Linked DNA regions of Methylobacterium currus. The protein of the gene in region 2 interacts with the protein of the main gene of each other region in a pairwise test. Links are inferred from orthologs where the notes say so. Each region holds a gene or a part of one and is shown on either strand. Other genes may lie near its edges. The genes, in order: rpe and eno.

Region 1 (15,687 bases), 700 kb from region 2 along the record:
GGGCGACGCACCACCACCCGCTACGTCCCGGCGAGCGACGATGCGGGCCGCCAGATGCGGATCGTGCTGGAGAGCCAGTTCCACGCCGACGACCTCGCCCGGCTGCCCGACACGCGGCTCTACGAGCTGCTCGGCGCCACAATCCCGGCCGAGAGCGCCGGCAGCACCAACGTGGTGGTCAACCTGTTCGATGGCGGGCCGCGCAGCCGGGTGTCGTTCCGGATCGGCGACGGGCCGCTCGTGCCGATGACCCGGACGCGCCGGCCGGACCCGTTCGTCGCCGCGCTCTACGCCCGCAATACCGCCACCAGGAAACCCTGGGTGAAGGCCGAGCCGTGCTCGCATCTCTGGGTCGCGCGCCTGCCGCGGGACCTGAAGGCCGGCACCCACCGCCTCACGGTCGAGGCGACCGACGAGTACGGCCGTCCGCACCGCGACGCACTGGTCCTCGAGCTGCTGGACGGGGCGGGCCGGGCCGGGTAGCAGCCGGCCCCGCGCCGGCGAGCCGCTGATCCCCGCCGGCTGATTACAACCGGCTCGGGAAGGAGATCACCGCGTCGACCGTCTCCTTGATGGCGCGGCCGGCCGGGGCGAGATCGGGCATCGGTACGCCGAGGAAGCGGGTCGGCTCCTCGGGCGCAGGCGCCGCGGCAGGCTGGGCGGCGGCGCTGCGCGGATGCGCCTCGGGCTTGTCGCGCCGGGCGACCGGCTTCTCCGCCGCGTGCTTCTCGGTTTGGCGCTTGTCGGTCGGGCGCTTCTCGGCGACGGCCGCCTCGGCCGCCTGCCGGGCCGGGGCGGGCTTCGCCGGTTCGGCCTTGGCCTCCCGGGCCGGTGCGGGCCTCGGCGTCGCCTTCGGCTCGGCCTTCGTTTCGCGCGGGGAGGCCGCAGGCTTGGTGTCGGGCTTCGGCTCGACCTTGGCCTGCACCGCCCGGGCCGGCGGCAGTGGCGCCGGCTCGTGGGCCATTGTGGCCTCGCGGGGCGTCGCTGCCTCGCGGGGCGTCGCTGCCTCGCGGGGCGCGGCAACCGGCCGCGGCGTCTCCGGAGCCTTCGGAACGGCGGTCGGCACGGGCTGGAACGCGGCGGCGGTGCCGGTCGCGGCCCCGTCGGAGGAGGGCGACCAAGACCCCTGCGACTGGAATCCTTGTGCCGGGGCTCCCGGCACCGGGGAGGTTTGCGTCAACGCGCCCGACGCGCCGACCGGCTTCGGATCGAGCAGGGCGGCGGGGGCGACCGGCGGCGTCGTGGGCGGCACCGCGGACGCCATCGGCGCCTGGCCCGTGGGGACTTGACCCGTTGAGTCGGGACTCGTGGCCGCCTGGCTCACAGGCGCTTGGTTGATGGACGCCTGAGTGATCGGCACTTGCCGCACCGGGTTTGTCCGCAGCGCTGGGATCCCGTCCTTGATCTCCGGCATGTCGGCGACGCGGCCGAAATGCACCTGCGCGGGCCGCGGCCGCAGCAGGTCGCTGATCGTCGGGTAAGCCGCCGCCGCGAGGCCGGCGCAGCCGCCGATCCCGATCGCGGCCAGGCCCGCCAGCATCGCCGGACGGCCGAGGCGTGCGCGCAGGCTCTCGCGCGGGTCCGTCGGCGGCCGGCGCACCTCGGACGGGTCGATCTCCACTGGCATCATGGCGCGGGCTCTCCGGATTACCTGCCCTCAACCATGATCAGAACCGCCGAATCAGGCGTGAAGATGTCAGAGGAAAACTGCCGGCCTGTGGATAACCGCCAGATGTCCCACGAGATGCCGGCGAGGTCTGCGCGAGGTCCACGATTGACTCGTGGCGGAGGGCGGCGCTTGTACGATCGGGGGCGTCGAGTTCGGACGCGAGGACGGGTGCACACGAGAACGAAGATTGGGATCGCCCTGACCTTGGCCGTCCTGTCGGCCGGGAGCGCCGCGATCCTGGTGATCCGGCACCGCGCCGGCGGCAGCGGGCAGGGTGTGGTGGCCTTTCGCGAGGCCCGGGCCTTCGCGGTGTCGAGCGAGCTCAAGCAGATCGACGGGCCGTACGGCCTGCTCCTCGGCGATTCGCAGATGGAGCGCCTCCACCTGCCGACCCTGTGCGGCCAACCCGCCATCAACGGCGCCATCGCGGGCACGCGGATCTCGGGCCTGCGGGCGGTGGCCGGCTGGCTCGAACTGCCCCGGCCGCCGGAGACGGTCGTGGTGACCATCGGCACCAACGACCTCACCCAGCGCCAGCGCTCCGGCCATCCCGACGCGGCCGAGGGGTTCCGGGACGAGGCCCGCGCCCTGTTCGCCGAGCTGGCGCCGCGGGCCCGGCGCGTCGTCGCCACCGCGGTGCCGCCCTTCGATGCCGGGCGTCCCGGCGTGACGACATTCTACGACGTCGCCGCCGCGCCCGCCTATTCGGCGATCCTGTCGGAGGAATGCGCCCGGGCCGGCTGCCGCTTCGTCGATGCCTTCGCGGACCTGCGCGACCCCGCCTCCCTGGCCCGGTCGCCCGACGGTGTCCATCTCGGCCTCGATTCCGCGGCGCGGGACCGCGTCGCCGCGCGCCTCGAGGCGGTGGCCTGTCCGGACGCCCGTTCGCGCTGAAGCGCGGCTCCCAAGGGGCCCCGCACGGCATCATGCAAATGACGAGAGCCCAATTTACTTGCTCTTAAGGTGCCCTCTTGCGCCGGCCTGCCACCTAGGACTGTGTAGGCGCACCTCCACTCCCCGCGCCACCCTATTCGGCCTCTCGTGGTGGCAAGTGCCGAGATGATGTTGAAGGTGCTCTGGCAGATCATGGTCCGACGGCGATTTTGCGCGGGAAAGCTTTGTAAGCCGGCATTGGGCTCTTGGACAAAACCCGTCCTTAGGTTAGCAGAGATAGGATTCGGTTTTTATCCGATTCGGTCGGATGCGGGCGGCGGCGGAGGCGTGACGAAGTTCGCGCCGGTGCGTCGCCCGGGCGCCGGCCACCCCACGCCCGGGGCGACTGCGTAGGAGAGGTGATGACGGCGCGGACCGCGCACCCGATCGCGGGCATCCCGGTGGAAGGACCGGACGATGCCCTCGGCCGTGCGCTTCCGGAGAGCGAGCCGGGAATGAGCGGGCTGCCGTCGCGCCTGATCCTCGACGCGTTGCCGCAGAAGATCTGGATGCTCGATCACGAGGGGGCGGTCCGCTTCGCCAACCGGGCGGCGCGGGAGATCGGCTCGAGCCTCGGCGAGCCGGACAGCTGGGACAGCGCCATCCACCCGAAGGACCGCAACCGTGCGGCCTCCGCCCGCGCCTCGGCGATCTGCTCGGGCCAGCCCTACGACCTCACGATCCGCCTGCGCGACACCAGCGGGCGCTGGCACTGGCACCAGACCGACGTGGTGCCAATCCGCGAGGGTGCCGGCATCACCGGCTGGATGATGACCGCAGCCGATGTCGACGACGTCGTGGCCGACAACCAGGCGCTGGAAGCCACCACCAACCTGCTGCTCCTCACCCACAAGGCGGCCGGCGTCGGCCTGTGGGACTGGAACATGCGCACCGGCGCGCTCTCGCTCTCGGCGGAGGGCGCGCGCCTGCACGGCCTCTCGGCGCAGGCCTGCATCATCACCTCCTCGGCCTGGACCGGCCTGGTCCATGCCGACGACCGCGCCATGCTGTGGGACGCGGTCACCAAGGCAGTCACCACCCGCACCCCGTTCTCGGTCGACGTGCGGGTGACGGCCGAGCATGGCGGCACCCGCTGGATCCAGAGCCTCGGCCGCGTCCTCGACGACGCCCACGGCCTGAGCGGGCGCATCGTCGGCCTCACCCTGGACATCACCGCCCGCAAGCGCGCCGAGCAGGCGCTCGCCCATGCCAAGGAGGGGGCCGAGCAGGCCAACCGCGCCAAGTCGGATTTTCTGGCGATGATGAGCCACGAGATCCGCAACCCCCTCAATGCGGTCCTCGGCTATACCGAGCACATGCTCAGCCGCTCGCGCGAGCCCGAGACCCTGCGCCACCTCGCCGCCGTCCAGGAGGCCGGCGAGATCCTGATGCGGGTCGTCGACGACGTGCTCGACGTGGCGCAGATCGAGGCGGGCCAGGTCGCCCTCGATCCGGAATCCTTCCTCCTCGCCGACCTGCTGGAGGGCACGGCGGCGGTGGCCCGGGGGGCCGCCTCCCGCAAGGGCGTGGCGGTCGAGGTCCTGCGTGACCCCGCTACCCCGACCCTGGTGATGGGCGATGTCGGCCGCCTGCGGCAGGTGCTGCTGAACCTCCTCACCAACGCGGTGAAGTTCACGCCGGCGGGCCGGGTGGTCCTGGCGGTGAGCCCGGATACCGGCCGCGGCGGCGAGGGCCGGCTGCTCTTCACGGTGAGCGACACCGGCATCGGCATGTCGGCGGCGCAGCAGGAGCGGCTGTTCGTGCCCTTCGGCCAGGGCGACGAATCGATCCGGCGCCGCTTCGGCGGCAGCGGCCTCGGCCTGGTGATCTGCCGCCACCTCGTCGAGCTGATGGGCGGGCAGATCGGCGTCGCGAGCGAGCCCGGCCGCGGCACCCGGATCTGGTTCGCCGTGTCCCTTCCGGCGGCCTAGAAAAGGCCGGGGCCAGCTTGAGGGTCCGAACCCCCTCGGCGTGACGGTTCGAAGGGCCGCCGAGGGTTCAAGCAGCGGTCATCGGGGCAAATCATCTATCCGCAGCACGAAGACCCGGCAGATGCGGCCGGCTCTCGTCTCATGGCCATCCGCTTCGATGACCGACCTTCAAGGTATCGGCTCGACCCATTGCGCGCGAGACGGACCCGGCTCGAACGGATCGCCGAAATATTGGGTCTCGCGAGCGACCTTGCCGTCGCAAAACTCCATGATGCTGACCGTGTAAGACGGACGCCCGTCATAGGTCAGAACATATTCGGTGATCCAGAGATCGCCGTTGCCGGTGATTCGGCGCACCGTGAAGTGCTTCCGGTTTGGTTGGGCGGCGCGAGATGCCTGAATTTTCTCTCGCCCGCGGATGCGCTCGCCTGATTGCGGATAGTCCAGGACGGCATCCTCTCGGTAGATGTCGTGCTCGTCCTCGAAGTCGCTTGCGTCGGACGCGGCCCAGTGCCGATCCAGTGCCGCTCGCACGTCTCGACCGTCCATATCGAGCCTCCTTGAGCATCGCCGCTGACGGGGAGCCGTTGTACCACGCGTTCGCCGGAACCGGCCTGCCGGTTGGAACAGGAGAGCCACCGCCTCGGGACTGTCGAATGTCCGGGAAGGATCGGCATGGGCTCCCGCGCAGAACCGAGCGGATCGGGTCCTGATCCCGGAAACCGGTTCAATTCCGGCCCCCGAGCGACTATTGACCCTTCCATGCAATGGACGGATGACGGGCTGGTTCTCGGGGCGCGGCGGCACGGAGAGACCGGCGTCGTCCTCGAACTGATGACGGCCGAGCACGGCCGGCATCTCGGGCTAGTCCATGGCGGGCGCTCGCGCCGGATGCAGCCGGTGCTCCAGCCCGGCAACCTGGTGCGGGCGGTGTGGCGGGCGCGGCTCGACGAGGGCTTGGGCGCCTACGCGGTCGAGCCGATCGAGAGCGCCAGCGCCCGGCTGATCGGCTCGCGCCTCGCCCTCTACGGCATCGGCTACGCCGCCGGGCTGCTGCGGCTCCTGCCCGAGCGCGATCCCCACCCGACGCTCTTCGCCGCCGCCAAGGTGCTGATCGCCCACCTGCACGAGCCCGAGATCGCCCCCGCCCTGATGGTGCGCTTCGAGCTCGCGATGCTGGCCGAACTCGGCTTCGGGCTCGACCTCTCGGCCTGCGCCGCCACCGGCACCAACGAATACCTCGCCTACGTCTCGCCGAAGAGCGGGCGGGCGGTGAGCGCCGCCGCCGGCGAGCCCTGGCGCGACCGGCTGCTGGCGCTGCCCGACTTCCTGGTCGACCGGCCCGACCGAAGCGGCCTCAACGTGCCGACCGGGCGGGACATCAAGCAAGGGTTTACCTTAACGGGTTATTTCCTCGACCAGCACATCTGGGGCCCGCGCGATCTTGCCGAGCCGGAGGAGCGGATGCGCTTCGTCGCCCTCGGCACCGCCGGGGCGGGTTGAACCTCGTTCGAATGCACGGACGGGTTGCTATCCGTTCCTGGCAATCGGCAAATGTTCGTGTTATGTTCTGGTCTTGAGACCGCCGAAATCGTGAGTTGACGTCCGCCCATGGGAAAGCCCTTCGAGCCACCCTCCGACCGCGACGGGATCGAGAACGTCGACCTGAAGGCGGCGCTGGAGGAGCGCTACCTCGCCTACGCCCTCTCGACCATCATGCACCGGGCGCTGCCTGATGCCCGCGACGGCCTGAAGCCCGTGCACCGCCGCATCCTGCACGCGATGCGGCTGCTGCGCCTCGATCCGGGCAGCGCCTACAAGAAGTGCGCCCGCGTCGTCGGCGACGTGATCGGCAAGTATCACCCGCACGGCGACGTCGCGGTCTACGACGCCCTGGTGCGCCTCGCGCAGGACTTCGCCCAGCGCTACCCCCTGGTCGACGGCCAGGGCAATTTCGGCAATATCGACGGCGACAACCCGGCGGCCCAGCGCTACACCGAGTGCCGGATGACCGAGGTCGCCCGCCTCCTCCTCGAGGGGATGGACGAGGACGCGGTCGATTTCCGCCCCAACTACGACGGGCAGGAAGAGGAGCCGGTGGTCCTGCCGGCGGCCTTCCCGAACCTGCTCGCCAACGGCTCGCAGGGCATCGCCGTCGGCATGGCGACCTCGATCCCGCCGCACAACGTGGCGGAGCTGTGCGAGGCCGCGCTCTACCTCATCACCCATCCGGCCGCGACGTCCGAGCAGCTGACCACCTTCGTCAAGGGACCCGACTTCCCGACCGGCGGCATCGTGATCGATTCGGCGGCCTCGATCGCCGAGGCCTACCGCACCGGGCGCGGCGGATTCCGGGTGCGGGCGCGCTGGCAGAAGGAAGACCTCGGCCGCGGCACCTGGGCGGTGGTCGTCACCGAGATTCCCTACGGCGTGCCGAAGGCCCGGCTGATCGAGAAGATGGCCGAGCTTCTGCACGAGAAGAAGCTGCCGCTCCTCGCCGACGTGCGCGACGAATCGGCCGAGGACGTGCGGGTGGTGCTGGAGCCGCGCTCGCGGACCGTCGATCCCGTGATGCTGATGGAATCGCTGTTCCGGCTGACCGAGCTGGAGAGCCGAATCTCCCTCAACATGAACGTGCTGGTCGGCGGTACGGTGCCGCGGGTGATCGGCCTCGCCGAGGCGCTGCGCGAATGGCTCGACCATCGCCGGGTCGTGCTGCAGCGCCGCTCCCGCCACCGCCTCGCGCAGATCGAGCGCCGGCTCGAGATCCTCGGCGGCCTGCTCATCGTCTATCTCGACCTCGACCGGGTGATCCAGATCATCCGCGAGGAGGACGAGCCGAAGGCCGAGCTGATGCGGGTCTTCGAGCTGACCGAATTGCAGGCCAACGCCATCCTCGACACGCGCCTGCGCAGCTTGCGCAAGCTGGAGGAGATGGAGCTGAAGCGCGAGCACGACGCGCTGACCAGGGAGAAGGCCGATCTCGACGGCCTGCTCGGCTCCGACGACAAGCAGTGGAAGTCGATCGCGACCCAGATCCGGGCGGTGCGCAAGACCTACGGCCCCGAGACGCCGCTCGGCCGCCGCCGCACCACCCTCGAGAACCCGCCCGACACCTCCGGCATCGACTTCTCCGAGGCGATGGTCGAGCGCGAGCCGATCACCGTGATCGTGTCGCAGAAGGGCTGGATCCGGGCGCTCAAGGGCCACGTCGCCGACCTCTCGGCCGTGCAGTTCAAGGGCGACGACACCCTCAAGGTCAGCTTCCCGACCGAGACCACCGCCAAGATCCTGGTGCTGGCCTCGAACGGCAAGGTCTTCACCCTGGAGGCGGCCAAGCTCCCGGGCGGGCGCGGCTTCGGCGATCCGATCCGCCTGATGGTCGACATGGACGAGGGCTCGGAGATCGTCACCGTCTGGGCGCACAAGCCCGGCGTGAAGCTCTTGCTCGCCACCACCGACGGGCGCGGCTTCGTCACGCCGGCCGACGGGCTCGTCGCCAATACCCGCAAGGGCAAGCAGGTGATCGGCCTCGACGAGCCGGCGACGGCGAGCCTCGTCGTCGAGGTGGGGGAGGGCGATCATGTCGCGGTCTGCGGCACCAACCGGCTGATGACGGTGTTCCCGCTCTCCGAGATTCCCGAGATGGTCCGCGGCAAGGGCGTAAGGCTGCAGAAGTACCGCGACGGCACGCTCGACTCCGTCGTGATCTTCCGCCTCGCCGACGGCCTGACCTGGCCCGACAGCGCCGGACGCACCCGCTCGGAAGCCGGCGAGGAACTGGCGAAGTGGGTCGGGCACCGCGGCGGCGCGGGGGCGATGGCGCCGCGGGGCTATCCCAAATCCGGCCGGCCGTGACCGGGGCCCGGATCGCGGATGGCGAGCGGGCTGCAACCCGACGAGGAGGGTGAGGAGGACGGCGACGAGGAGCGCGAGCGGGCGCAGCTTGCCCGCGACATCCTCGTCCACAACGAGCAGGTGAAGCTGACCGCCAACCTGATGAATATCGGGGCCGCCGGCTTCGCCATCACGGGCATCGTCGCCCCGCTCACCGCCGCCATGGCAACGACGGGCCGCGTCACTGCGCTCACCCTCGCGCTGATGGCCGTTTGGTTCGTGCTCGGCGTTGGTCTACACTTCGGTGCGAGGCTGACGTTGACGACCCTGCGATGATGAGCCTGACGACCTACGCCCTGATTCTGGTGCCATGTCTCGTCGGCGGTGCCGCGGTGCTCGGCGTGGTTGCGGTGCGCCGATCCGCCGCCCGGCTCGACCGGCGGAAGGCGCGGATCGCGGCGGAGGCCATACCGCCGAGAGGCCCGCGGGCGCATCCAAGGGCGATTCGGCGGGTCGCCGGGCGCTGACGCAGCCGTGCAGGATGGTCGCATCAGGTTTCGCGTCGATCCGTACGAAAGTCCCGCGCCGCCGGGACAGGTCTGGTCAGATCGCTGACGCGACGCGGAAGCCGGCGTCACCAAATGCTGCGGGGGGCCGGCTCCGCGTGGACACGGCGGCCTTCCGGGTCTCGAGCCTCGCTGCGGAGATGTCGTCCCGCTCCGACGCCCTGTCTGGCCAAGCGACGAGGTTCATCGAGTCGGTCGGGCGCATGTGAAGGCGCAGCATGCGGCGGCAGGAATCATGGCCTCGACCGGCGCTGTCCTGCCGATCGCTCGACCGCCCGAACTCTGCTCTGCCTGCTGATCTGTCGCGGCTCGCTCTCGTCCAGGCGAGCCGAGCGCGGCGCCACGCCTTCGGAACGCGGCGTGGCGTTCTCTACCGCGAGATCATCGGATCCGCGGCTGGATCACACCCACTGCCCCATCGCCCCCTCCGCCGCCCGGCGGATCGCCGCGATGTTGCCGGCATAGGCCTCGCGCCCGCCCTTGAAGGTGGCCGAGCCCGCGACGAGGGCGTTCGCCCCCGCCTTCACGACCGCCGGCGCCGTCTCCGGCGTCACGCCGCCATCGACTTCGATGTCGATGTCGCGGCCGGCGGTCATGGCGCGCACCCGCGACACCGTCTCGCAGACCGAGCCGATGAAGCTCTGGCCGCCGAAGCCCGGATTGACGGTCATGCACAGCACGAGGTCGACCATGTCGAGCACCGGCTCGACCAGGCTCGCCGGCGAGCCCGGGTTGATCGCCACGCCCGCCTTCTTGCCGAGCGCCCGGATGGTCTGGAGCGAGCGGTGCAGGTGCGGCCCGGCCTCGGCATGGACCGTGATGATGTCGGCGCCCGCTTCCGCGAAGGCTGCAAGGTAGGGGTCGGCCGGGGCGATCATCAGGTGGACGTCGAACACCGCATTCGTGTGCGGGCGCAGCGCCTTCACCACCACCGGGCCGAAGGTGAGGTTCGGCACGAAATGGCCGTCCATCACGTCGATATGGACCCAGTCGGCCCCGGCCGCGACGACGTCGCGGACCTCCTCGCCGAGCCGGGCGAAGTCGGCCGACAGGATCGAGGGGGCGATCACCAGGGGACGCGTCATGGGGGTCTTCCTCAGATGTGCGAAAGGCCAGGGTTCATCACCCCGGCCCCCTGCGAGTCACGGTTACGGACGAGAACTCAGCGCCGGCGGAACTGGCTGCCGCCGCGGAACGGCGGGCGGGGCCCCGAGGAGCGCTCGTCCTTGTGGCGGAACACCAGACGGCCCTTTTCGAGGTCGTAGGGCGACATCTCGACGGTGACCCGATCGCCGGCCAGAGTCTTGATGCGGTTCTTCTTCATCTTGCCGGCCGTGTAGGCCACGATCTCGTGGCCCTGGTCGAGCTGCACGCGGTAACGCGCGTCCGGCAGGATCTCGAGCACGAGACCGTCGAACTGCATCAACTCTTCTTTCGCCATTCACACTCTCCGCCCGGGTCGCCGTCGCGGTCGGCGCCACCGGGAGCACATTGTCAGAATTCGATCGCGACGCGGCCGGCCGTACGGGTGCTCGGCCGAGGTGCCGGGCGCGCTGATGGCCTTGTAACGCTCACCGTGCATGTAAGGTGAGGCGATGGGACGCGCAAGCCGGGCTCGTGACGAACACACGGCTTCGTCAACGCGAAAAGGCCCGGCGCGCGGGGCGCCGGGCCGGCCCGACGGATCGGGTGCGTTACTGGGTCATCTCGTTGCCGGTGTAATCGATCCGGCCATCGCCGCCCTTCTTCCACATGTACATCACGTAGTCGGGACGGGTGATGTCACCCTTCTTGTCGTAGGAGATGTCGCCGATCACGGTCTTGAACGGCTTGCCCTCGAGCATGTAGCCCGCAACCTTCTTGCCGTCGGTCGACTTGGTGGCCTCCATGGCGGCCTTCAGGATCTGGACGGCGGCGTAGGAGTACAGGGTGTAGGCCTCGGGATCGATGTTGCGGGCCTTGAAGGCCGCCACGACGTCCTTGGCGTTCGGGTTCTTGCGGGCATCCGGCGAGAAGGTCATCAGCGTGCCGTCGGCGCCCGGGCCGGCGATCTGGGCGAATTCCTTGTCGGTGATGCCGTCGCCGCTCATCAGCGGGGCGTTGAGGCCCTGGTCGCGCATCTGGCGCACGATCAGGCCGGCCTCGGTGTGCAGGCCGCCGTAATAGACCACGTCGGCCTTGGCCTGCTTCAGCTTCGAGACCAGGGCGGAATAATCCTTCTCGCCCGGGTTGATGCCCTCGAACAGCACGTCCTTGCCGCCCTTGGACTTCAGGGTCTTCAGGGTCTCGTCGGCGAGGCCGCGGCCGTAGGGCGTCTTGTCGTGCACGAAGGCGATGTTCTTGCCCTTGAACTTCTCGGCGAGCCAGGTGCCGGCGACCGCGCCCTGCTGGTCGTCGCGGCCGCAGGTGCGGAAGGTATTCCACAGCTTGCGGTCGGTGTATTTCGGGTTGGTCGAGGCCGGGGTGATCTCGACGATGCCGGATTCGGCGTAGACGTCCGAGGCCGGGATCGAGACGCCGGAATTGAAGTGGCCGACCACGGCCTTCACGCCCTCGGCGGCGAACTTGTTGGCGACCGACACGCCCTGCTTCGGGTCGGAGGCGTCGTCGCCGATGACCAGGACGATCTTCTGGCCGTTGATGCCGCCGGCCTTGTTGATGTCGGTGACGGCCTGCTCGGCGCCGTTCTTGAGCTGGGCGCCGAAGGCGGCGTTGTTGCCGGTGATCGGGCCGGCGACGCCGATCTTGATCTGGGCCTGCGCCGATCCGGCCCAGGCGAGGCCGGCCGCGAGGGCGAAGCCGGCCAGTAGCGTGCGCTTCATCTCAGTACTCCTCTGGATCGACGGGAAACGTCGGGCTCGCGGGCCCTTTCGGCCGGGAGACCGGGGCGTGGGGACCCCGGATCGGTGTGCCGGGGCGGATTGCCCCGGGATCATTCGCCAGGTTCCCGCGCCGCAGGGCACGGGGGAGGGCGCTCAGGCGCTAGGCCTTCGCCCGCCAGGAGAGCGGACCGCTGCGCTCGTAGAGCCAGCGGTATTGCGTCGTCATCTGCCGCGCGCGGGTGGTGCGGTAGCCGGCCGAGCCGATGATCAGCAGCACGATCGTGTCGACCACGTAGTAGTGCGGCGACAGGAAGGTTCCCTCGAACAGGGCGTGGTGGATGAAGCGCACGGCGACGCCGAGCAGGAGAAGCGACAGGATCGCCTGCCAGTAAGGCCGCCAGCCGAGCGCGATGCCGCGCCCGATCATCCAGGCCATCCAGCCGCCCATCACCACCGTGACGAGGAGGAAGAGCCAGATCGTGCTCTCCTCGTAGAGGATCCCCTGCATCAGTGCCGTCCCCCCTCGAGATAGGCGGCCTTCACGGACGGGTCGTCGAGGAGCTGCTTGCCGGTGCCCGACATGGTGATCGTGCCCGTCACCATGACGTAGCCGCGATGCGCCAGCTTGAGGGCGTGGTAGGCGTTCTGCTCGACGAGGAAGACCGTCATGCCGTCGCGCTCGTTGAGCTCCTTGATGGCGGAGAAGATCTGCTTGACGATGAGCGGCGCCAGCCCGAGCGACGGCTCGTCGAGCATCAGGAGCCGCGGCCGGCTCATCAGCGCGCGGGCGATCGCCAGCATCTGCTGCTCGCCACCGGACATCGTGCCGCCGCGCTGGTGGAGCCGCTCCTTCAGGCGCGGGAACATCGCGCAGACCCGCTCCAGATCCTGCTCGAAATGGGCGCCGCCATTGACGGCCGCTCCCATCTGCAGGTTCTCGTAGACGGTCATCCGCGGGAAGATGCGGCGTCCCTCCGGCGACTGCGCCAGGTTGAGGCGGGCGATCTCGTGGGTCGGCATCCGGGTGATGTCCCGGCCCGCATAGGTGATCGTGCCCTCCCGCGCCCGGGGGCTGCCGAAGATCGTCATCATCAGGGTCGACTTGCCGGCCCCGTTCGCCCCGATCAGGGTGACGATCTCGCCCTCGTTGACGTCGAGATCGACGCCCTTGAGCGCGATGATGTTGCCGTAATAGGTCTTGACCCCGCGCACGGTGAGGAGCGGGGCCCGGGTGCCGGCGGCCCGGGCGCGGGTCTCGTCCACCAGGACGTTGATGCCGGCCACGCTCATACTCCCACCTCCGCCTCGACCTGCTCCACCTCCTCGTCCTCGACGCCCAGATAGGCGGCGATGACGCTCTGGTCGCTCTGGATCTCCGAGGGCGTGCCGTCGGCGATCTTGGTGCCGTAATCGAGCACCACGACGTGGTCGGAGATCTCCATCACCACCGACATGTCGTGCTCGATCAGGAGCACTGAGGTGTCGTGGTCGTCGCGGATCGCCCGCAGCAGGTCGTTGAGCAGCAGGGATTCCCGCGGATTGAGGCCGGCGGCCGGCTCGTCGAGGCAGAGCAGGACCGGATCGGTGCACATGGCGCGGGCGATCTCGAGCCGGCGCTGGTCGCCATAGGGCAGGTCGCCCGCCGGATCGTCGGCGCGATGGATCAGGTGAATGCGCTCGAGCCACGCCTTCGCCTTCTCGATCGCCGCCTTCTCGGCCCGCCGGTAGGTCGGCAGGCCGAGGAGCCCGGCGATCGTGTAGCCGGAGGCCAGCATCAGGGGATTGTGCTGGGCCACCAGCAGGTTCTCCAGCACGGTCATGCCGGTGAACAGGCGGATGTTCTGGAACGTGCGGGCGACGTGCGCCCGCCGGTTCACCGCGTAGCCGGGCAGCTGCTCGAGCAGGAACTCCGCGCCGTCGCGGTGGCGCAGGGTCATCATGCCCTCGGTCGGCTTGTAGAAGCCGGTGATGCAGTTGAAGACCGTGGTCTTGCCGGCGCCGTTCGGGCCGATCAGCGCGGTGATGTCGCCGCGGCCGGCGCGGAACGACAGGTCGTTGACGGCGACGAGGCCGCCGAAGCGCATGGTGACGTGGTCGACCGTCAGGACCGGGTCGGCCATGCGGGGGGAGGCGAGGGTATCGGCCATCAGCCGTGGCCCTCCTTCACGAGGGAGCCTGAGATGCGCTTGCGCTCCTTGAGCACGATCGAGGGCGAGCGTTCGGAGATCAGGCCGCGGGGGCGCCAGATCATCATCACCACCATGGCGAGGCCGAACAGGAGCAGGCGGTACTCGCTCGGATCGAAGCCTTCGCCGAACACCGCCTTGAGGAAGCCGAGGTTGCGCAGGAGCTCCGGCCCGCCGACCATCGCGACCGCCGCGACCGCGACGCCGATCTGCGAGCCCATCCCGCCGAGGACCACGATCGCCAGGATGATCGCGCTCTCGAGGAAGTTGAAGCTTTCCGGGCTGACGAAGCCCTGGCGCACCGCGAAGAACGACCCGGCGAAGCCCCCGAACATCGCGCCCAGCGCGAAGGCCGTGAGCTTGGTGTTGGTGGTGTTGATCCCGAGCGAGCGGCAGGCGATCTCGTCCTCGCGCAGCGCCTCCCAGGCCCGGCCGATCGGCAGGCGCCGCAGGCGAAGCGTCACGCCGTTGGTGATCAGCGCGAGCGCCAGGATCAGGTAATAGAGGAAGACCACCCGGTGCATCGGGTTGAAGTCGAGCCCGAACTTTGCCGCGAAGCCGTCCTCGTCCGCCGTGAACGGGATCCCGAAGAAGGTGGCGCGGGGGATCGACGAGATGCCCGCCGCGCCGCCCGAGAAGTCGACCCAGTTGATCAGGACGAGCCGGATGATCTCGCCGAAGGCCAGCGTCACGATGGCGAGGTAGTCGCCGCGCAACCGCAGGACCGGGAAGCCCAGCACCATGCCCCACAGGCCCGCGAACAGGCCGGCGAGCGGCAGGCAGATCCAGAACGACAGGCCGAACACCGTCGACAGCAGGGCATAGGAATAGGCGCCGACGGCGTAGAAGGCGACGTAGCCGAGATCGAGGAGCCCGGCGAGGCCGACCACGATGTTGAGGCCCCAGCCCAGCATCACGTAGGTCAGGATCAGGATGCCGAGGTCGATCCAGTAGCGCGATTCGCCCAGGCCCCCGGTGCCCAGAACCGCCAGCAGCGGGAAGGCCAGCGTCACCCCGAGGAAGGCCGGCAGGGCGTAAGCCGAGACCTTCTGCGAGGCGTTCGGCGTGGCGTCGACCGCCTCCGTCGCCTGGGCCGGCGAGGGCGTGAGCGCCCGCCGCGCGTCGCGGTTGGCGAGGATCAGCCTTTGGCTTAGCCGCACCACGAAGACGAGGCCGCACAGGATCGCGACGAGGCCCCAGCGGGGCACGAGGTCCAGGGCGGAGGTCTGGCTGAGGTCGGTGCGGAAGGCGACGATCGGGACGCAGAGCCCGAAGGTCACGAGCGCGAACAGAGCCGCGTCCTTGACGATCGCCGCCATGTCGGCGGCGCCGCGGTCGGCGGCGGAGGTCGCCGCCACGGTGTTGGCCGGGTTCGCCATCAGACCTTCTCGACCTCGGGCCGGCCGAGGATGCCGGACGGCATGAAGATGAGCACGATCGCGAGGATCGAGAACGCCGCCACGTCCTTGTACTCGATGGAGAAATACGCCGACCAGAAGGTCTCGACGAGACCGATGAGGAGGCCGCCGAGCACCGCGCCGGGCAGGCTGCCGATGCCGCCGAGAACCGCCGCGGTGAAGGCCTTCACGCCGGGCGTGAAGCCGTCGGAGAACGAGACCACGCCGTAATAGAGCAGGTACATCGTGCCGGCGACCGCGGCCAGGGCTGCGCCCAGCACGAAGGTGAGCGAGATCGTGCGGTCGACGTCGATGCCCAGCAAGGCGGCCATCTTGCGGTCCTGCT
Region 2 (13,655 bases):
GACCCAGGTGTCGTAAGCCGTGAGCCCCGGCGGCACGAGGGCGCGGGCGAGGCGGTGCTGCGAGCGCACCCGCTTGCCGACGGAGCGCCAGAACAGGGCCTGGGCGGTGAGGACCGGCCGGCGCAGGGCCGCCCGCCCGACGAGGGCGAGGCGGCTTTGCACCGTGACGGTGAACTCGGCGATGCTCAGGCCCGGCTCGCCGAGCATCGGCGTCAGCCGCAGGGCCGTGGTGCCGGCGGGCAGCCGCCCGAGCCAGGTGAAGCGCCCGTGGCCGAAGGCGCGCTCGGACAGGCTGGTGCCCTGCGGCCCGTCCGGCCCATCCACGATCGCGGTCAGCTCGACCCGGCTGAAGGCGCCGTGATTCTCGTCCTTGAAGGCGATGCTGACCCACCGCGCGCCGAGCCCGAGATCCGCCACGTCGAGGCTCAGGCCCTGCGTCCCGAAGTCGAGCCGCAGGCGCGCGAAATCCCGCGCGACGACCCGCCCGCGCCCGAGGCGGAGCGAGGCGCGCAGAGGGGCGTGAAGGGGAGCGGCGGGGGAAGGGGTCTGGGCTGTCACCGGTCCTCGCGCCGTCTGCGGGCGGCCTCGCGGCGCGCCGTCATCTTCAATGAAATCAACTGGTTAGACCGATCGATGCGGTCGACCGTGTAGCAGGGCGGCGGCGTGACTGGCAAGGCCATCCCCGCGCAGGCGGGGAGCGCGCCCCCCCGGCCGGCAAGGACATCGAGGGATCCGTCCCCGCATGGGCGGTTCGTCCCCGAGTCGATTTCTTGGCCCGCCCCCCGGACCCCTGCCGTCCAGACGCGAGCCCGGAAAACGGCGTCGGCGCAGGAACCGGCGCAGGAACCGGCTTGTCACCCGCCGCAACTGCCTCTATACGCCCTCTCACACCGGGGCCGCGACACACGGCTCCGAGGGCGCGTAGCTCAGCGGGAGAGCACTACGTTGACATCGTAGGGGTCACAGGTTCGATCCCTGTCGCGCCCACCATTGCCACTCCGGATGTCGGGAGATTGCCTCCCCGGAGCGGTACCGGACCGAGTGGTCCGGATTGGATGAAAGAGAGAGATGGCCCCTCGTTCGCGAGGGTGGCCGATCGGGGCTTCTGGGCAGGCGCTGCGCGAGCGGTGCGCCTAATGAGCCAGATGGGCGCGTAGCTCAGCGGGAGAGCACTACGTTGACATCGTAGGGGTCACAGGTTCGATCCCTGTCGCGCCCACCATCATCCCTTTCGCATTCGTGACCTGCGACCGGCTCCTCGCCGACGAGGATTTCCCTCATGACCGACCAGGATGTAGGCGTGGCCTTCGCCACCCTGGCGACCGCACTCGCGGTCGCGCTGCACAAGCAGGGCGTCGCCGACGGCGAGGTGCTGCTGGCCGAGACCGTCGGCACCCTTGAGGCCGTGCTGCAGGACGATTATCCCGAAGGGGCCCGGGCGATCCTCTCGGCCTGCGCCCGCTCGCTGCGGGCAGCCGAGGGCTGAAAGCGACCCGACGCGATCACCGCCGGGCGATCCCGGTCCGGTTCGTCGGCCGGGTTCACGTCGTTGAGCCCGACACCGAATACCTGAACCATCGCGGGCTCCGCCACAGTTCAGAGAGAATGCGGCCTTGGTCGGCCTCGTGACGAGGCCGCTCCGGGCAGAGCGACAACGACTGGACGGGTCCAGAGATCTGAACAGACCGGTACGCGAGAGCCTACCCTTACCCGGGCCAGAGACGCGCGCACGGAAAGGCGCTCGTTCCGGGCACGATCCAGGCACATCGAGCCTCGCTTGTGACATCTCTCAGGTCGATGCAGCGTGTCATATCCTCGCGCTTCCGAACGCGTCCGTTCAAAGGCGCGGCGGGTATCACGTGGCTCGCTCCCGACCGGCAGCAAGCTCCCGACGGCTTGTTCCGCCGGGGCTTTCGGGCCCGGATCCGGCTACGCGTGGATCACCCGCCCATAGGCGTCGAGCACGCTCTCGTGCATCATCTCCGACAGCGTCGGATGCGGGAAGACCGTGTGCATCAGCTCTTCCTCGGTGGTCTCGAGGTTCATCGCCACGACGTAGCCCTGGATCAGCTCCGTCACCTCGGCCCCGACCATGTGGGCACCCAGCAGCTGGCCGGTCTTGCGGTCGAAGATCGTCTTCACCAGGCCGTCGGGCTCGCCGAGCGCGATCGCCTTGCCGTTGCCGGCGAAGGGGAAGCGGCCGACCCGCACGTCGAAGCCCTGCTCCTTGGCCTTGGCCTCGGTGAGGCCGACCGAGGCGATCTGCGGCTGGCAGTAGGTGCAGCCCGGGATCTTGCCCTTGTCCATCGGGTGGGTGTGCAGGCCCTTGATCGTCTCGACGCAGATCACGCCCTCATGCTCGGCCTTGTGGGCCAGCATCGGCGGGCCGGCGACGTCGCCGATGGCGTAGATCCCCGGCACGTTGGTGCGCCCGAGCCCGTCGGTGGCGACGATGCCGCGCTCGATCGTGACGCCGAGCGTCTCCAGCCCGAGAGTCTCGATGTTGCCGACGACGCCGACCGCCGAGATCAGCTTCTCGGCCGTGATCGTCTGGGTCTTGCCGCCCTCGCTCTCGATCGTGGCGGTGACTGCGTCGCCGCCCTTCTCGACCTTGGTCACCTTGGCGCCGGTGAGGATCTTGATGCCCTGCTTCTCGAAGCGCTTGCGGGCGTGCGCGGCGATCTCGGAATCCTCCACCGGCAGGATCTGCGGCAGCAGCTCCACCACCGTCACCTCGGCCCCCATCGTGCGGTAGAACGAGGCGAACTCGATGCCGATCGCGCCCGAGCCCATCACCAGCAGGCTCTTGGGCATCGTGTCCGGGACCATGGCCTCGTAGTAGGTCCAGATCTGGCGTCGGTCGGGCTCGATGCCCGGGATCGCCCGCGGGCGGGCGCCGGTCGCCACGATGATGTGCTTGGCCCCGTAGGTGCCCGCGCCCTTGGCGCCCTTCGGGGCCTCCGCGCGCTTCGTCTCCTGAACCTTGACCCGGCCGGCCTCGTTGCCTTTAGGCGCCGCCTCGAGCGTGGCCTCGCCCCAGATCACGTCGACCTTGTTCTTCTTCAGGAGCATGCCGACGCCGCCGTTGAGCCGGCCCGAGACGCCGCGCGAGCGCTTGACGATGGCGCCCACGTCGAACCCGACATTCTCCGCCGAGAGGCCGTAATCCTTGGCGTGCTGCATATAGTGGTAGATCTCGGCCGAGCGCAGCAGCGCCTTGGTGGGGATGCAGCCCCAGTTGAGGCAGATGCCGCCCAAATGCTCGCGGTCCACCACCGCGGTCTTGAAGCCGAGCTGCGCGGCCCGGATCGCCGCCACGTAGCCGCCGGGACCGGCGCCGATGATGAGGACGTCGTAGGTGTCGGACATTCAGGTCTCCGGCAGTCGATCCGGGTGGGGCAGGGCGGCGGCTGTCAAACCAGCATGCCCATCGGGCTCTCGATCAGGCCCTTGAAGGCGGCGAGCAATTCGGCGCCGAGCGCCCCGTCGACCACCCGGTGGTCGCAGGAGAGGGTGACGGTCATCGCCTGGACCACAGCCGGAGCGCCGTTCTTCGCCACCACCCGCGCCTCGCCGGCGCCAACCGCCAGGATGGTGCCGTGCGGCGGGTTGATGACCGCGCCGAACGACTTGATGCCGAACATGCCGAGATTCGACACCGCGGTGGTGCCGCCCTGGTACTCCTCGGGCTTGAGCTTCTTGGTGCGGGCGCGGGCGGCGAGGTCCTTCATCTCGGCCGAGATGGTCGAGAGGGTCTTCTGCTCCGCGCGGCGGATCACCGGCGTGAACAGCCCGCCCTCGATCGCCACCGCGACGCCGACATCCGAGTGGCGGAAGCGCAGGATGCGGTCCTCGGCCCACACGGCATTCGCCGCCGGCACCCGCTGCAGGGCGAGCGCCAGCGCCTTGATGACGAAGTCGTTGACCGAGAGCTTGAAGGCCGGCTTGCCGTCCTTGTCCTTCGTCGCTCCCGCATTCACCTGCTCGCGCAGGGACAGGAGCGCGTCGAGCTCGACGTCGAGGGAGAGGTAGAAGTGCGGGACGGTCTGCTTCGACTCGACCAGGCGCTTGGCGATGGTCTTGCGCATGCCGTCGAGGGGCAGCTCCTCGTAGGAGCCCGGCTCGAACATCCCCATCACCTGCCTGGCGGTGAGACCGGAGGGCGGGGCCGCCGCAGCGGGCTTCTGGGGCTGGGCCTGCTCGGGCTTCGCGGCGGGGGCGGGGGCGGGGGCCTCCTTGGCGGGCTGGGGCGCGGGCTTGGCCGTCCCGCCGTCGAGGGCGGCGCGCACGTCGCGCTCGATGATCCGGCCGTGCGGGCCCGAGCCCTGCATCGCGGCGAGGTCGACGCCTTCCTGCTTGGCGATGCGGCGGGCCAGCGGCGAGGCGAACAGGCGCCCGCCGGGTGCCGGGGCGGCCGCGCCGTTCGACTTGCCGCTCGACGGGCGCGCGCCCTCCGGCGCGGTGTCGACCCGCTCGTACGACATCGTGCCGCCGCCGGGCGTCTCGTTGCCGGCCGGCGCCCGGGACTTTCCAGCTTCGGGCGTCTCAGCCCTGGCGGGGGCCTCAGCCCTGGCGGGGGCCTCAGCCCTGGCGGGGGCCTGGGCCGTCTTCGCCGGCCCGGTGCCGCCGGCCTGCACGCTGCCTAAATCCTCGCCCTCCTCGGCGATGAGGGCGATGAGGTCATTGACCGGCACGTCGGCGGTGCCCTCCGGCACCACGATCTTGGCGAGCACGCCCTCGTCGACCGCCTCGACCTCCATGGTCGCCTTGTCGGTCTCGATCTCGGCGAGCACGTCGCCCGACTTGACGGTGTCGCCCTCCTTCTTGAGCCACTTGGCGAGGTTGCCCTTCTCCATGGTCGGCGAGAGGGCGGGCATCAGGACGTTGATCGGCATGGATTCAGGTCTCGGCGGGAGGAGGGGCGGCCGGATCGTCGAAAGGCGGGGAATCGAAGGGGAACAGGTCATCGAGCGGGAAGGAGACGGCGTCGAAGGGCGGAAGCGCGACCGTTTCGCCGCGCTCGACGGTGCCCAGCAGCAGCCAGCGGCCGCCGGTCAGGGCGAAGCCTTCGAGTACGCCGTCCGTGGGATCGAGCAGCCAGAGATGGCCGACACCGGCCTCGGCGTAGATCCGCCGCTTCGGCCCGCGATCGAGGCGGGCGGTGGAGGGGGACAGGATCTCGCAGACCCAGTCCGGCGGGATGTCGGTGAAGGCCGTTTCCGGCTCGACTGGCAGCCGCTCGCGGCGCCAGCCGGCGATGTCGGGCACGACCACGTGACGGCCGAGATGCACCTCCGGCTCGATCACGAAGATCCAGCCGCCAGGGCCGCCGCGACCGCGCCGGAAGGGCAGGGTCAGCTCGGCATACAGCTCGCCGGCGGCCGTACCGTGCCGCATGCGCGGCCGCGGATGCGTTTCCAGCACCCCGTTGATGATCTCGGCCACGAGGTGGTCCGGCACCGCCTCGAGGTCGGCATAGGTGGCCCAACGCGGCGCGGCCTCGGCCATGGGGAGCCTCAGTTGAAGCTCTCGGGATCGAGGCTCTCGGCCTCCATCCCGGCGCGGATGCGCGCGAAGGCCTCCTCCTCGGACATCTCGGTCTCGCGGGCGTAGACCCGCGCCGCCTGGCGGGCGAGGTCGACGAGGAGCCGTCCCCAGGTCGCCGGGTCCTCGAAGGAGCGGCGGAGCGCGAAGCTCACCGCCCCGTCGACCACGGCGGCGCGCAGCACCTCGATGCCGCCCTGCTCCTGGGCATCGGGCGGGACATCGAGGGCCTCGAAGCGGGGTTCGTCCTCTGTCATGGAATCGTTCCCCCGCCGCTCACCGGTAGCAGACGGCCTTGGCCGCCTCGATCACCTCGGCGACGTTCGGGAGCGCAAGCTTCTCCAGGTTCGCGGCATACGGCATCGGCACGTCCTTGCCGGTGATGCGCAGGACCGGGGCGTCGAGGTAGTCGAAGGCGTCGACCATCAGGCGCGCGGCGATCTCGGCGCCGACGCCCGATTGCGGAAAGCCCTCCTCGACGGTGACGCACCGGCCGGTCTTCTTCACCGATTCGACCACCGTCTGCGAATCCATCGGCCGGATGGTGCGCAGGTCGATCACCTCGGCCTCGATCCCGGCCTCGGCGAGCTCGTGGGCGGCCTTGAGGGCGTAGGTCATGCCGATGCCGAACGAGACGATCGTCACGTCGCGCCCCTCGCGATGGACCTTGGCCTTGCCGATCGGCACCGTGAAGTCGTCGAGCTTCGGCACCGGGAAGGACTGGCCGTACAGGATCTCGTTCTCGAGGAAGACCACCGGGTTCGCGTCGCGGATGGCGCTCTTCAGGAGGCCCTTCGCGTCGGAGGCGGTGTAGGGCATCACGACCTTGAGGCCCGGCACGTTGGAGTACCAGGCGGCGTAGTCGTGGCTGTGCTGGGCGGCGACGCGCGCCGCCGCGCCGTTGGGGCCGCGGAACACGATCGGGCAGCCGAGCTGGCCGCCGGACATGTAGAGGGTCTTGGCCGCCGAGTTGATGATCTGGTCGATCGCCTGCATGGCGAAGTTGAAGGTCATGAACTCGACGATGGGCTTGAGGCCCGTGAACGCCGCGCCGACGCCGACGCCGGCGAAGCCGTGCTCGGTGATCGGGGTGTCGACGACGCGCTTCGCGCCGAATTCCTGCAACAGGCCTTGGGTGATCTTGTAGGCGCCCTGGTACTCGGCGACCTCCTCGCCCATCACGAAGACGGTGTCGTCGCGGCGCATCTCCTCGGCCATGGCGTCGCGCAGGGCCTCGCGGACGGTCTGGGTCACCATCTCGGTGCCCTCGGGGATCTCGGCCATCGCCGGGTCCTGGCCGCGGTTGGTGATCACCGCCGGAGCGGCGGGCGTCTCGACCGGCTTGTCGCCCTCGGTCTTGGCAGCGGGGGCGGGGCGCTCGGCCTGGCCCTCGGCCTGCATGTCGGGGGCCGGGGCCTTCTGGCCTTCCTCCTTGCCCTTGCCGTTCGGCTTCGCCCCGCCGGCCTGGACGCCCTTCGGATCCTCGCCCTCCTCGGCGAGGACCGCGATCGGGGTGTTGACCGCGACGTTGTCGGTGCCGTCGGCGACCAGGATCTTGGCGAGCACGCCCTCGTCGACCGCCTCGACCTCCATGGTCGCCTTGTCGGTCTCGATCTCGGCCAGGATGTCGCCGGCCTTGACCGGGTCGCCTTCCTTCTTGAGCCACTTCGCGAGCTTGCCCTGCTCCATCGTCGGCGAGAGGGCGGGCATCAGGATGTCGGTCGCCATGGGGTACTCTGTCGATCCGGGAGAGGGGCGCGCCGGGTCGGGCGCCGGCCAAGGGCGAGAGCAGCCGTCCGCGCCGCCGCGGACGGCCCGGGCGCTAGAGCAGGATGTCGGTCCAGAGCTCGGACGGATCCGGCTCGGGGTCGCTGGTGGCGAACTCCGCCGATTCGTTCACGATCTCCCGCACCTTGGCGTCGACCGCCTTAATCTCGTCCTCCGGGACCTTGTGGCCCCCGAGCAGGCGCTTGCGGACCTGCTCGATCGGGTCGGATTCCTCGCGCATGCGGGCGACCTCGTCCTTGGTCCGGTACTTGGCCGGGTCGGACATCGAGTGGCCGCGATAGCGGTAGGTCTGCATCTCGAGGATGTAGGGCCCCTCGCCGTCGCGGGCATGGGCGATGGCGCGCGTGGCCGCCTCGCGCACGGCGCGCACGTCCATGCCGTCGACCTGCTCGCCCGGGATGCCGAAGGAGACGCCGCGCTTCGAGAAGTCGGTCTGGGCCGAGGCCCGCGAGACCGAGGTGCCCATGGCGTAGCGGTTGTTCTCGATCACGTAGACCACGGGCAGCTTCCACAGCTGCGCCATGTTGAAGCTCTCGTAGACCTGGCCCTGGTTGGCCGCGCCGTCGCCCATGTAGGTCAGGCTGACCGCGCCGTCGCCGCGGTACTTGTTGGCGAAGCCGATGCCGGTGCCGAGCGAGACTTGCGCGCCGACGATGCCGTGGCCGCCATAAAAATTCTTCTCGCGGGAGAACATGTGCATCGAGCCGCCCTTGCCGCGGGAATAGCCTCCCTTGCGGCCGGTCAGCTCGGCCATCACGCCCTTCGGCTCCATGCCGCAGGCCAGCATGTGGCCGTGGTCGCGGTAGCCGGTGATGACCTGGTCGCCGTCCTTCGAGGCCATCTGGACCCCGATCACCACGGCCTCCTGGCCGATATAGAGGTGGCAGAAGCCGCCGATCAGGCCCATCCCGTAGAGCTGGCCGGCCTTCTCCTCGAAGCGGCGGATCAGCAGCATCTCGCGATAGGCGTGCAGGTCCTCGTCGCGGCTGAAAGCCGGCACATTCGAGGCCGCGGGCGGCGCAGCCGCCTTCTCGCGGGTCTTGTCGCTCCCGCGGCGCGCCTCTTTCGCGGCATCCATCGGCACCCTCCCGGCTGCTACCTTTGTGGGAGAGTTCTTAGGGCAGGCGCGGGCGCAAATCGAGCGGTTCGGGACCGAAAGCCGCTGCCGGGATGACGATCAGGGGGTCATGATGACGACGTCGTTGGGGTGGACGCGGCCGAGCACCACCCGGGCCCGCTCCTCCAGAAGGTCGCGGTCGATCTGGTCGCTGCGCAGAAGCGCCACGCGGCGCTCCCACTCGGCCCGGTCGGCCTTGGTGGCGTCGAGCTCCTGCTGAAGATTGTAGGCCTGGATCTTCAGCGCCCGCTTGGCTTCGAGGCCGCGGCTTCCGCTCTCGGCCTCGTGCAGAAAGTAGCCGACCACGAGGATCGACACGGCGTAGAGGCCGAGCGGCAACAGGACGGCACGGGCGCGACGACGGACTACCATGCGGGGACGATGGCGCGGGAGGGTTAAGGAAGGCTCAATGCCTCACGCGGCCCACCGCCACGCCGCGGGCGTGAGGCCGGTCGCCTGGGCGAAGCGGCGGGTGAAGTGGCTCTGCGAGGCGAAGCCGCAGGCGAGCGCGATCCCGGCAAGGCTCGTTCGTCCCTCTTCGAGCAGGCCCTTGGCCCGGGCGATCCGCCGCTCGGTCACGTAGCGGTGCGGCGCCAGGCCGAAGCTGGCCTTGAACATCTTGGCGAAGTGGAAGGTGCTCAGGCCCGCCGCGTCGGCCAGCACCTCCAGGGTCAGGGCCTCGGCGAGGCGCGCCTCGATCAGCTCCGCGACGCGCCGCCGGACCGCCGGCGCGAGGCCGCCCTTCACCGGCCGTTCTGCGCCCGGGCCGGCATGGCGCCGCAGCAGGGTGTGAAGCAGGAGGTGGCAGGCGGCGCCGAGCGCCATCCGGTCGGCGCCCGCCTCCCAGTCGAGGGGCAGCACGGCGCCGCGCACCAGCATCGCGGTGGCCGGGTCCTCCGCGAAGGTCAGCTCGCGCAACGAGACGGTGCGGGGATCGACGTCGAGGGCGCTCACCGCCTGGTAGGCCAGGGTCTCGGGCGCGACGTAGAGGTGGAGCATCCGTAAGCGACCGCCGATCAGCCACCGGCTCTCGTGGCCGGCCGGCAGCAGGCAGAGCTTGTCCGGCCCGCCGCCCGACAGGGCGCCGTCCTCGCGCACCACGCCCTCGCCGCCTTCGAGGTAGAGGCTCAGGGTGTGATGGTCCGGACGGTCGTAGCGGGCGCGGTTGTCGCGGTTCTGCCACTCGGCCAGCGACAGCCCGCGACCGATCTCGGCGCTGCGCAGGAGCGCCGCACCGGTGCGGGAGAGGGCATCGCGGACGTCGGGATTCGGCTCGGTCACGGTCTGCGTCGGCAATCGGCGGCAGGTGGAGGAGGTTGCGGCACGACCGTAAGGGCCGCCCGCGGGCGCCGGCAACGGGTCGAGGGCGTGACGGCGCGAAGAGCCCCGCGAAAGCCCCAAGAATGGACAAGGCCGCCACCGGAACCGGGAAGCCGGCCGGGGACGGAGCCGCCTATCCGGGACGCTCGACACGAGCCCGCCCGGGAGCCCGACACGCCGTGACCGCCTTCCTCTACGCCCTGACCGTGCTCATCTGGGGCACGACCTGGATCGCCATCAAGCACCAGCTCGGCCCCGTCGCCTTCGAAGCGTCGATCGCCTACCGCTTCGCGCTCGCGGGCGCCGTCCTGTTCGGCGCCCTCGCCCTCGCCGGGCGGTTGAAAGCCATCCCGTCGCGGCACCAGCCCTTCGTGCTGTTGCAGGCGCTCTGCCTGTTCTCCTGCAACTTCGCCTGCTTCTATCTCGCCACGCGCTCGGTTCCGAGCGGGGTCGTCTCGGTGGTGTTCTCGGCCGCCACGGTCTTCAACGTCGCCAATGCCTACCTGTTTCACCGGCGACGGCCCGCGCCGCGGGTGCTGGCCGGGGCGGTGATCGGGCTTCTCGGCATCGCCTGCCTGTTCCGGGACACCCTCCTCGGCACCGCCCTCGACCGGGACACGGCGCTCGGCCTCGGCCTGGCGCTCCTCGGCACCTGGTTCTTCTCGGCCGGGAACCTCGTCTCTGCCCGCAACCAGCGCCACGGGCTGCCCGTCGCCACGGTGAACGCCTATGGCATGCTCTACGGGGCCGCCCTGGTGGCGGGGGTGGCAGCCTTGCGGGGCGTGCCGTTCGGCTTCGATCCGTCGCCGGCCTATATCGGGGCGCTCGTGTACCTGGCGATCCCCGGCTCGGTGATCGGCTTCACCGCCTACCTGACGGTGGTGCAGCGGATCGGCCCCGAGAAGGCGGCCTACATGACGGTGCTGTTCCCGGTCGTGGCGCTGACGATCTCGGTCTTCGCCGAGGGCTACCGGGTGACGCCGCTCGCCGCCCTCGGCTTCGCCCTGGTGCTCGCCGGCAACGTCGTGGTGTTCGCGCCGCTCCACCGGCTGTCCGGGCAACGAAAAGGCCGCCCGGAGGCGGCCTGCGACGCGTGAGTCTTTCCAGGGCAGGGAGGGGCTTGGAAGCCCCTCCCGCCGAGACGGTCAGCCGACCTTCAGCGCCCCGCGGCCGAGGTAGCGGGCCTGCGAGCCCAGGCCCTCCTCGATGCGGATGAGCTGGTTGTACTTGGCCAGTCTGTCCGAGCGGGCGAGCGAGCCGGTCTTGATCTGCCCGCAATTGGTGGCGACGGCGAGATCGGCGATGGTGGCGTCCTCGGTCTCGCCGGAGCGGTGGGACATCACGGCGGTGTAGCCGGCACGGTGGGCCATGTCGACGGCGGCCAGGGTCTCGGTGAGCGAGCCGATCTGGTTGACCTTCACCAGGATCGAGTTCGCCGTACCCTTGGCGATGCCCTCCGACAGGCGCGCGACGTTGGTGACGAACAGGTCGTCGCCGACGAGCTGGCAGCGGTTGCCGACCTTGTCGGTCAGCGCCTTCCAGCCGGCCCAGTCATCCTCGGACATGCCGTCCTCGATCGACAGGATCGGGTAGGCGTCGACCAGCTTGGCGAGGTAGGCGGCCTGGGCCTCCGGGTCGCGGGTCTGGCCCTCGCCCTCGTAGACGTAGGCGCCGTTCTTGAAGAACTCGGTGGCGGCGCAGTCCAGCGCCAGCACGATGTCGCGACCCGGCTCGAAGCCGGCGGCGCGGATCGAGTCCATCACGAAGTCCAGAGCGGCCTCGGCCGAGGGGAGGTTGGGGGCGAAGCCCCCCTCGTCGCCCACGTTGGTGTTGTGGCCGGCCTTCTTCAGGGCGCCCTTGAGGGTGTGGAACACCTCGGCGCCCCAGCGCACCGCCTCGGCGAGCGAGTCGGCGCCCACCGGCATGATCATGAATTCCTGGAAGTCGATCGGGTTGTCGGCATGGGCGCCGCCGTTGATGATGTTCATCATCGGGACGGGCAGGATCCGGGCCTGGGTGCCGCCGACATAGCGGTAGAGCGGCAGGCCGGACGCCTCGGCGGCGGCCTTGGCGACGGCGAGCGAGACGCCCAGGATCGCGTTGGCGCCGAGCCGCGCCTTGTTCGGCGTGCCGTCGAGCTCGATCATCGCCTCGTCGATGGCGGCCTGCTCCTCCGCGTCCATGCCGCCGATGGCGTCCAGGATCTCGCCGTTGACCGCCTCGACGGCCTTCAGCACGCCCTTGCCGCCGTAGCGGGACTTGTCGCCGTCGCGCAGCTCCACCGCCTCGTGTGCGCCGGTCGAGGCGCCCGAGGGGACGGCGGCGCGGCCGAAGGAGCCGTCCTCCAGGAGGACGTCGACCTCCACGGTGGGATTGCCCCGGCTGTCGAGGATCTGGCGGGCGGCGATGTTGGTGATCGCGGTCATGAGAGGATCTCTCGGGCAGGCTTCGAGCGTTCGCGCGGCTTATCGGCCAAGATGCCGCCTGCGGCAAGCCGTCCAAGGGTAGGTTACCGGGGAAGAGCGTCGAGGTCGGGGAGGGCGCGAGGGATCGTCCCGCGCTCGGGCGGGCAGTTTCGCGCGGGTCCGCGCGGGTCTATAGGGCGGGCATGACCCAAGACATCACCAACCAAGACATCGCCGACCACGACATCGCCGGACACGCCCGGCAGCTCGGGCAGCCCACCGCCCAGCCGCGCTCGCCGGACGAGGCCCAGCTCGACCGGGTGCCGAATCCCCATCCGGACACCGATTACTGCGCGCGCTTCACCGCGCCGGAATTCACCTCGCTCTGCCCGGTGACCGGCCAGCCCGACTTCGCCATCCTGGTGATCGACTACGTGCCGGACCGGTGGCTGGTCGAGTCGAAGTCGCTGAAGCTCTACCTGCACAGTTTTCGCGATCACGGTGCCTTCCACGAGGATTGCACTGTCGGCATCGGCCGGCGGCTGACCGCTCTCCTGGAGCCCCGGTATCTCCGCATCGGCGGCTACTGGTACCCGCGCGGCGGCATCCCGATCGACGTGTTCTGGCAGACCGGCACCCCGCCGGCCTCGGTCTGGCTGCCCGACCAGGGCGTGCCGCCCTACCGGGCCCGCGGCTGACGACACGAAAAGGGCGGCCGGGTCTCCCCGGCCGCCCGCCTCGCACTCACGTGCGGCTCAGATCTCAGTAGCCGTAGCCATACCCGTAGGCCGGAGCCGGGGCGCCGTAATAGCCGTAGCCGTTGCGGCGGGCCGCATCGGCCGCGGCCGCGGCGCCGATCGCGCCGACCGCCGCACCGGCGATGCCGAGGCCGACGGCCGCGCCGGGGGAGATGCCGCGGCGACGGCCGCCATAGGCGTAGGGCCGGCCGACATAGCCGCGGCCGTAGCCGTGGCCATACCCCCCGTGGCCGTAGCCGTGGTGCCCGCGCCAGCCCTGGGCCTGGGCCGGCGAGGGGGCGACGGTGGACAGCGTGCCGAGGGCGACGGCGAGGGCCGGGATGATCGCCAGCTTGCGCATCGTTGATCTCCTGCTTTCGTTCAAGCCATATGACCCGGATAACGAGCTCGGCAGGAAAGGGTTCCCGCAATCATTCGGCCCGGGACCGCCCGCCTTCGTCGTGCCGGACCGGATCTCCGGCCGTCGCAGTAGGGGACGTGACTGATGCTGATCCTGGCGCCGGGCACCTGAATTCCGGATGAACTTGTCGCCTTGCCGGATCGTCAGCCCGGACGGGCGAGCCGGCGGGCGGTGACGAGGCCGAGGACCAGGATGACGGCGGCGCACACGCCCAGCGCCGGCAGCTGGCCGAGGGTCTCGAGACCGAGGCCGAGGACCGCGACGCCGAGGGCCTGGCCGCAGAAGAACGAGAAGGCGTGGAGCGCCACTGCCGAGGCCCGGGC

Evidence for each region.
Region 1: the proteins of eno (region 2) and rpe interact in binary tests that used the Escherichia coli proteins (3 or more experiments, as listed by UniProt). The link is inferred for Methylobacterium currus from one-to-one orthologs.

What each region holds. Positions count from the first base shown.
Region 1 is NZ_CP028843.1:2,079,676-2,095,362, reverse strand. Bases 8,180-11,004 are described here. They hold rpe (ribulose-phosphate 3-epimerase), read right to left. Parts: upstream 10,022-11,004; coding sequence 9,338-10,021; downstream 8,180-9,337. Other genes in these bases: DA075_RS09775 (branched-chain amino acid ABC transporter substrate-binding protein), read right to left, coding at 10,631-11,004; infA (translation initiation factor IF-1), read right to left, coding at 10,099-10,377; DA075_RS09800 (hypothetical protein), read left to right, coding at 8,410-8,706; parC (DNA topoisomerase IV subunit A), read left to right, coding at 8,180-8,391. Also shown: DA075_RS09835 (calcineurin-like phosphoesterase C-terminal domain-containing protein), read left to right, coding at 1-483; DA075_RS09830 (hypothetical protein), read right to left, coding at 527-1,630; DA075_RS09825 (SGNH/GDSL hydrolase family protein), read left to right, coding at 1,838-2,563; DA075_RS09820 (PAS domain-containing sensor histidine kinase), read left to right, coding at 2,965-4,533; DA075_RS09815 (nuclear transport factor 2 family protein), read right to left, coding at 4,702-5,082; DNA repair protein RecO, read left to right, coding at 5,296-6,036; more of parC, read left to right, coding at 6,145-8,179; more of DA075_RS09775, read right to left, coding at 11,005-11,758; DA075_RS09770 (DUF6867 family protein), read right to left, coding at 11,919-12,266; DA075_RS09765 (ABC transporter ATP-binding protein), read right to left, coding at 12,266-13,048; DA075_RS09760 (ABC transporter ATP-binding protein), read right to left, coding at 13,045-13,905; high-affinity branched-chain amino acid ABC transporter permease LivM, read right to left, coding at 13,905-15,323; DA075_RS09750 (branched-chain amino acid ABC transporter permease), read right to left, coding at 15,323-15,687. UniProt on the Escherichia coli protein: Catalyzes the reversible epimerization of D-ribulose 5-phosphate to D-xylulose 5-phosphate.
Region 2 is NZ_CP028843.1:1,378,086-1,391,740, forward strand. What follows is about bases 10,056-13,015. They hold eno (phosphopyruvate hydratase), read right to left. Parts: upstream 12,196-13,015; coding sequence 10,915-12,195; downstream 10,056-10,914. Other genes in these bases: DA075_RS06310 (DMT family transporter), read left to right, coding at 10,056-10,866; queF (preQ(1) synthase), read left to right, coding at 12,378-12,872; DA075_RS06325 (hypothetical protein), read right to left, coding at 12,937-13,015. In the rest of the region: DA075_RS06250 (glycosyltransferase family 2 protein), read right to left, coding at 1-456; DA075_RS06265 (hypothetical protein), read left to right, coding at 1,280-1,486; lpdA (dihydrolipoyl dehydrogenase), read right to left, coding at 1,930-3,369; DA075_RS06275 (pyruvate dehydrogenase complex dihydrolipoamide acetyltransferase), read right to left, coding at 3,414-4,895; DA075_RS06280 (Uma2 family endonuclease), read right to left, coding at 4,900-5,508; DA075_RS06285 (DUF5076 domain-containing protein), read right to left, coding at 5,517-5,801; DA075_RS06290 (pyruvate dehydrogenase complex E1 component subunit beta), read right to left, coding at 5,821-7,272; pdhA (pyruvate dehydrogenase (acetyl-transferring) E1 component subunit alpha), read right to left, coding at 7,367-8,410; DA075_RS06300 (FtsB family cell division protein), read right to left, coding at 8,510-8,821; DA075_RS06305 (helix-turn-helix transcriptional regulator), read right to left, coding at 8,864-9,730; more of DA075_RS06310, read left to right, coding at 9,949-10,055; more of DA075_RS06325, read right to left, coding at 13,016-13,272; DA075_RS06330 (MFS transporter), read right to left, coding at 13,476-13,655. UniProt on the Escherichia coli protein: Catalyzes the reversible conversion of 2-phosphoglycerate (2-PG) into phosphoenolpyruvate (PEP). It is essential for the degradation of carbohydrates via glycolysis.